3 regions of the Paenibacillus sp. 23TSA30-6 genome follow, and region 2 is predicted to be linked to each of the others. Evidence: riboswitches for the same ligand, from Rfam matches in the RefSeq annotation. Region 2 holds a riboswitch; each other region holds the start of a gene.
The links. Region 2 has a riboswitch for glycine ahead of E0698_RS21550 (alanine/glycine:cation symporter family protein). Riboswitches for the same ligand answer to the same signal wherever they lie in the genome.
Positions count from the first base shown of each region.

Region 1 (2,264 bases), on a different contig from region 2:
ATGCGCCGACCACGCGCAGCATTTCAGCTTGATCCTGCTCGGTCATAGGAAGATAACGATGCTGTTTCATTGGGTCTGGCTCCTTTCAACCAACAAGATCGTAAAAAACGTAAAACGATTAACAAATGATTAATAAATGATTGCCAACTGGGCAGCGGTTAGTAACGGATCACGATAGTTATAGTAAGACGAGCGTTTAAATCAGTGTGGACGTTTATAAAAGGGTGCGGCTACCACCTCGGCGCGCAGGCGCTTGCCACGAATCTCGACCTCCAGCGGCGTGGATAGGGAACTAAAACGACTGTCCACCAGAGCCAAACCCAGATTACGTTTTAAGGTGGGCGACTGGGTTCCCGTTGTGACCTCGCCGATGTGCTGTCCTTCCGCGAACACGGGGTAATGGGCACGCGGTATGCCACGGTCAAGCATTTCCAGCCCGATCAGCTTGCGCGGAATGCCTTGTTCTTTCTGGCGTTGCAGAGCCTCTCTGCCGATAAAATCTCCCTTATTCAGCTTGACGAAGAAGCCTAAACCAGCTTCCAGCGGTGAAATCGTGGCGGACAGCTCCTGTCCGTACAGCGGCAGCCGCGCCTCGAAACGCAGTGTATCCCGGGCTCCAAGTCCGGCGGGAACCAGACCATACGGCTCACCGATGCGAAGCAATCCGTCCCACACTGCCGGTGCATTCGCAGCAGGTACGTAAAATTCAAAGCCGTCTTCCCCCGTGTATCCGGTGCGGGAGACGAGCGCTTTTGCTCCGAATAATTGCACATCCTCGCTGAATCGGAAGGAAGCCAGCTTTGTAATGTCCGTGTCTGTCACGGCTGCGGCAATACGTGCAGCTTCAGGTCCTTGCAACGCCAGCAGTGCCACCGCATCTGATATGTTTTCCAGATGAACGGATGCAGGCGCATGGCGAAGCAGCCAATCCCAATCCTTATCGATGTTGGAGGCATTCACAACGAGCATGTAACGCTCCGGCCCTTTGTAGTAGACAAGGAGGTCGTCTACTACACCTCCATCCGGGTAACACAGGAGCGAATATTGGGCCTGGCCCGGCTCCAATTGGCTGACATCGTTCGTCGTCACCTGTTGCAGAAATGCTTCGGCTTCCTGGCCCTCGACCAAGAATTCACCCATATGCGATACATCGAATAATCCTGCACGTTGCCGGACGGCCTCATGTTCCTTTTGAATGCCACTGAACTGTACAGGCAGCTCCCAGCCGCCAAAATCAATGCAACGAACCCCCGACAGCGTGCTGTAGGATGAATGCAGCGGCGTTTTTCGCAAGTTAGTCATTTTTCCACTCCTATCCGGTGTGATCGGCTAAACAAAAAAGACAGGCCGAAAAAAACGTATGGACGGCAGTCCACACACTTTTTTTCAGCTCTGTCCTTGATACCTGAGAGTTACCCCGGTGTGTACCGGGTTTCCCCTTGGGTGATCCGCCTGTATGGCGAATGCTCTCCAGAGATGCGTCCGGCAGAGGTCCTTTTGCCTGAGAGATTCACCTGCGGTGCAGGTTTACTCCTTCGGCGCTGCCTCTGGATCAGCTATACGTTATCCGGTCCTGCCGGTTGGTTACAGCTAGATCCGACTCGCTTGCTGCCTTGTTTTACAGGTGGCAACAGCGATGCGAGTGTTGACAGTCTCTCCCTCCACGTTCATCCGCGTTTACAATTATCGGGTGTTTCCAAAAGCACTTGTTATAACCCATTAATACGCAAATTTATTCGAAATGTCAACAAAAATGTCATGAAAAACATTATTAAAAACATTTTATTCATAAATAAGGATATGTAAGCGTTTGTTATAATCTGTCGTATTTTTAGTTAGAAAGATATATGGAGTAATGTGAAATATTTTTGTTAGTATTATTGACATGATAGTTCTAGTTGTCATAATCTTAACCTGTCATAGACGGGTAGGCAAAACGATGTAATCCATATGAAAGCGAGGCGGAGCAGGATGAGTGAAGTGAAGCAGCAATTGTGGTACACGGAAGAACATGAATGGGTTCAGCGCACAGAGGATGGAACGGTACGAATCGGTATTACGGACTTTGCACAGCATCAACTGGGCGATATCGTTTTTGTGGAGCTGCCTGGGGAGGGAGCAACGATTGAGCAGGGGGCGGAGATTGGTACTATTGAATCGGTAAAGACAGTATCCGACCTGTTCGCTCCAGTAACGGGAACGGTGTTGAAGGTGAATGAAGCGCTGGAAGGTACGCCTGAGCTGGTAAACGAATCGCCCTACGA
Region 1 is NZ_SLTL01000014.1:57,520-59,783, forward strand. It holds gene gcvPA (aminomethyl-transferring glycine dehydrogenase subunit GcvPA) at 1-70, opposite strand, end outside; gene gcvT (glycine cleavage system aminomethyltransferase GcvT) at 202-1,302, opposite strand; glycine riboswitch at 1,383-1,479, opposite strand; glycine riboswitch at 1,480-1,671, opposite strand; gene gcvH (glycine cleavage system protein GcvH) at 1,972-2,264, shown strand, end outside.
Region 1: another riboswitch for glycine. It lies ahead of gcvT (glycine cleavage system aminomethyltransferase GcvT); the one in region 2 lies ahead of E0698_RS21550 (alanine/glycine:cation symporter family protein).

Region 2 (2,264 bases):
GAAAAACAACACGGTCGATTACATCTCATTCAGCTATTACATGACCTTGACTGTCTCTGCAGGTCCGGAAGGCGAGAAAGCAGCGGGGAACCTGATTGGCGGCGTGAAAAATCCATATTTGCAATCCTCTGACTGGGGCTGGCAGATTGATCCGATCGGCCTGCGTGTTACGCTGAACACATTATATGACCGTTATCAAAAGCCGCTGTTCATCGTGGAAAACGGCTTGGGTGCATATGACAAGGTGGAAGAAGACGGCTCCATTCACGACACGTATCGCATTGATTATTTGCGCCAACATATCGCTCAAATGAAGGAAGCGATTGCGGACGGTGTGGATCTGATCGGTTACACTAGCTGGGGACCTATCGACCTCGTGAGTATGTCCACTTCCGAAATGTCCAAGCGTTACGGATTTATTTATGTTGATCTGGACGATGACGGTAACGGAACACTGAAGCGCTCCAAGAAGGATTCTTTTGACTGGTACAAAAATGTAATTGCCACCAACGGCGAAGAACTGTAATCCAAGCTAACTGAATATAACCCAATATGGCCTGGGGGCGGGTGCGGCAGAGAACATCATGAGGATGAATCTGGCTGCGCCCGCCTTTATTTTATAGGCTCATCTTAAGATAACGAAACGACTTCACAAATTTTTCACTTGTAAAAAGCTGAAAGTTTTCTGTATAATAAAAAACAATTTCATATGTCTGGTTGATGTTTGCGGGAGATGGAACGTAAGTTCCGACCGAAGGGGCAAAACTCTCAGGTGCTTGGGCTGATAACAGCAACAAGCGGGACCGTAAACGGACAGAACTCTGGAGAGACCCTTAATTGGGCGCCGAAGGTGCACCGCAGATATCATCTGCTTAAACTCTCAGGCAAAAGGACAGAGACGCGAATAACCTGTGACAGGGGATGCCCTAGGCTTTTTTATGAGCTGTTAGTGGCTGAATCCTGCACAAGATGGTTGTATTTTTTCGTGCCTTTAACCTCTCCAGGAGTCGAATCAGCGGATTTGACTCTTTTTTGTTTTTTAATATGCTGGAGGAGCGGGTTGAAATGAATTTGGTACATGTGTTAGAAACGATTAGCAGTTGGATATGGGGGGCCCCTCTGATCATTCTCGTTATGGGAACAGGTTTGTGGCTGACCATACGTTTAAAAATGTTGCAGGTCTTCCGCCTGCCTCTGGCGATCAAGCTGATCGGCAAGGCCCCAAATGAAGGTAGCGGGGATGTCAGCAGCTTTGCGGCCCTGAGTACGGCGCTGGCGGCTACAGTAGGTACAGGAAGTATCGTCGGCGTTGCAACAGCGATTAAGCTGGGGGGACCGGGTGCCTTGTTCTGGATGGTTGTTGCAGCCTTTTTCGGGATGGCGACGAAATATGCGGAAGGTGTGCTTGCGGTAAAATACCGGGTGAAGGATCGGAATGGACAATTTTCCGGCGGCCCGATGTATTATATTGAAAAAGGGCTTGGACGCCGCTTTAAACCGCTGGCCATGCTATTCGCCTTTTCCGGGATGCTGGTGGCGCTGTTCGGGATTGGAACGTTTCCGCAGGTCAAAGCGATTGTATCCTCGACCGAAAACAGCTTCGGTGTTCCGCCGATTGTAACGGCAGTGATCATTGCTACCCTTACGGGACTCGTTACCATTGGAGGACTCAAGAGCATTGCCAAGGTATCGACCAAAGTGGTCCCTTTCAAAACAGGCTTGTACGTGCTGATCTGTATGATCGTACTGATTCGGTTCGCCGATCAGATTCCTGCCGCACTCGCACTTGTGCTGCATTCGGCATTTTCCACGACGTCTGCGACGGGTGGATTTGCCGGGGCTACAATTATGCTGGCAATGCGCAGCGGGGTAGCCAGAGGGATTTTTGCCAATGAGGCCGGATTGGGAAGCGCACCGATTGCAGCCGCAGCCGCCAAAACCAAATGGCCTGCGGAGCAGGGGTTGATTTCCATGACAGGTGTCTTTATAGATACGATGATTATTTGTGTGATGACCGGGTTGACGCTTCTGGTTAGCGGCGTATGGAGCGGTCCTACCGATGCGGGCTTGATGACGCAGCAAGCTTTCTCCAGCGCATTCCCGCTTGGTGCGGAACTGCTCACAATCATTCTGATTATGTTTGCGTTCACCACCATGCTTGGCTGGAACTACTACGGAGAACGCTGTGTTGAATATTTGCTGGGTGTCAAATGGATTAAACCGTACCGTTATCTGTTCATTGCGCTGGTTGCCGGAGGCGCGTT
Region 2 is NZ_SLTL01000029.1:59,422-61,685, reverse strand. It holds gene E0698_RS21555 (glycoside hydrolase family 1 protein) at 1-526, shown strand, start outside; glycine riboswitch at 718-794, shown strand; glycine riboswitch at 812-906, shown strand; gene E0698_RS21550 (alanine/glycine:cation symporter family protein) at 1,066-2,264, shown strand, end outside.

Region 3 (2,264 bases), on a different contig from region 2:
TCTTCCTCCGATGTGTTCGTTTCTTGTACCTGTTCCTTGATCATCAGGCGCCCAATCGTAGTGGATTCCTCGGCGCACAAGGCACCTAATTCATGCAGATGGCTAAACCGCATCGGATTCAGCTCCTTTTTTCAAATTAATCATTTTGATTTCATACATATGAGGCAAAGCCCGCAGCTCGGCAATTAATTTAGCCGGAGCGGGGCTATCGGTTTCAATAGCAGTGAGCGCTTCGCCATCCCGGCCTTTGCGATCCACGTGCATGTAGGCAATGTTAATGTCAGCTGCACCCAGCGCCGAAGTCACCGCGCCCAATGTTCCGGGCTTATCCGAGTGAAGAAGCACCAGCGTAGGCAGATCTCCGGTCAGATTGACCCGGAACTCGTTAAGCTGCTGGACATGAATGTTTCCGCCGCCGATGGAGGAGCCTAGCAGCGTGCGCTGGTCTTCACCTTTCCATAGCTCGAAGCGGACTGTGTTCGGATGGGGGGCGGGCAGTCCGCTGACAGCGAACTCTACTTCCATCCCGGCTTGCTCTGCACATTGCTCCGCATCCGGAATCCGGTGGTCGTCTGTATCGTAATTCAGCAATCCGGCGATGAGTGCTAGGTCTGTGCCGTGTCCCTTGTACGTATCGGCAAATGAGCCGTACAGCGTCAGGCGGGCACGGTCAGGTTGCGCACCGAGCCAGTGCCGGGCAACGCGTGCGAGCCGCACTGCGCCTGCGGTATGCGAGCTGGAGGGTCCGGTCATAGCCGGACCAATAATGGAAAATACGTCTTTGAAACGCATGGTGTGGCCCCCTGTATGTTTGAATACCATAGTATATGGTGCTGCCGCGCCTTGCGCGGGTGCGACGGTTTCTAATGCTGACGCAGCATGTAAGCACAAAAAAAGGACAGGATAAGGAAATTTCCCTTATCTCTGTCCTCGTTACCTGAGAGTTTCGTGCGGGTGTATACCGCCTTACCCCTTGGGTGGCTTGCGCTCTCTCCAGAGTTGCGTCAGATGGCGATTCATGGACCTGAGAGATTATCCGCCAGCCGGGTGCTGGCGTCTTGCTCCTTCGGTGCCGCCGGGATGTGCTTCCCGGACAGACTCTCCCGTCATCTTCATTCGCGTATACCGTTCAACATTTCCTCCTAAGCGTAATGTATGCCATGCCCGGTGTCAATCACAGGTTGAGATTTTACAGAATCAGGAATCTTCTCAATAAAAAGATTAAATTTTACATAATTATGGATGAAAACAGGAAGGAATTAGAAGGTTGATAGCTAATCTGATAGAGGACAAGCTAATTTATGGAATATGGGAGGGACATTTACGTATGGTAAAAGGTTTCCGGTTCACAGGTTCACGCTTAAAAAGAATGCTGCATCTGGCGGCAATCGTATCACTGCTGGTAGGACTCTTCGTTCCATTCGGCCAGGTCAAGGCAGAGGGCTCGTTGACGGTAGCGGAAGCGCTTCAGCGTCAAAGCAGCGGAGGTACGGTGACGGTAGAAGGCTACGTCGTCGGACATGCCACCGGATCGAAAACGGCTAATTTCTCTGCCCCGTTTGCAAACGATTTTAACGTACTGATTGCGGATCAGGCGAGTGAACGCAATACGTCTAATCTGTTAAATGTACAACTGACATCCGCGTATAGAGGAGCATTTGGGCTGTCAGGCCATCCTGAGCTGATCGGCAGTAAAATTCGCGTGACGGGTGCGCTCGGTGCCTATAACAATTTTGGTGGAGTGAAAAGCCCAAGCGCTCTGGAACTGGTAAGCGGAAGCGAGCCTGGAAATCCTGGTGATCCGGGCGAACCTGATCCTGGTACACCGGGTCAACCCGGTACGACATTACCGGATGGAAAAGGCAAAAAAGTACTGTTTGATAATACGCACGCACAGACAGCCGGAGCAGCAGATTGGGTTATTGATGGAGCCTTTTCCGATTTTGCGGGCGGACTGCGTAATGCAGGTTTTACCGTGGACCCGTTGAACCGTTCCATTCCTTTTACCTATGGAGAGCAGGCTATAACGTACGACAAGCTGCGTCCATACGATGTGTTCATCATTGGTGAAGCCAATGTTGCCTTTAAGGCATCCGAGCAGGCCGCACTGGTGCAATATGTGAAGAATGGAGGCAGCATTTTCTTCATTTCTGACCACTATAACGCTGACCGGAACAAAAACCGTTGGGATTCCTCCGAGGTTATGAACGGCTACCGCCGTGGAGCCTATTCCAATCCGGCCAAAGGCATGACTACAGAAGAAG
Region 3 is NZ_SLTL01000017.1:19,274-21,537, forward strand. It holds gene sdaAA (L-serine ammonia-lyase, iron-sulfur-dependent, subunit alpha) at 1-113, opposite strand, end outside; gene sdaAB (L-serine ammonia-lyase, iron-sulfur-dependent subunit beta) at 103-792, opposite strand; glycine riboswitch at 1,003-1,116, opposite strand; gene E0698_RS16265 (DUF6359 domain-containing protein) at 1,328-2,264, shown strand, end outside.
Region 3: another riboswitch for glycine. It lies ahead of sdaAB (L-serine ammonia-lyase, iron-sulfur-dependent subunit beta); the one in region 2 lies ahead of E0698_RS21550 (alanine/glycine:cation symporter family protein).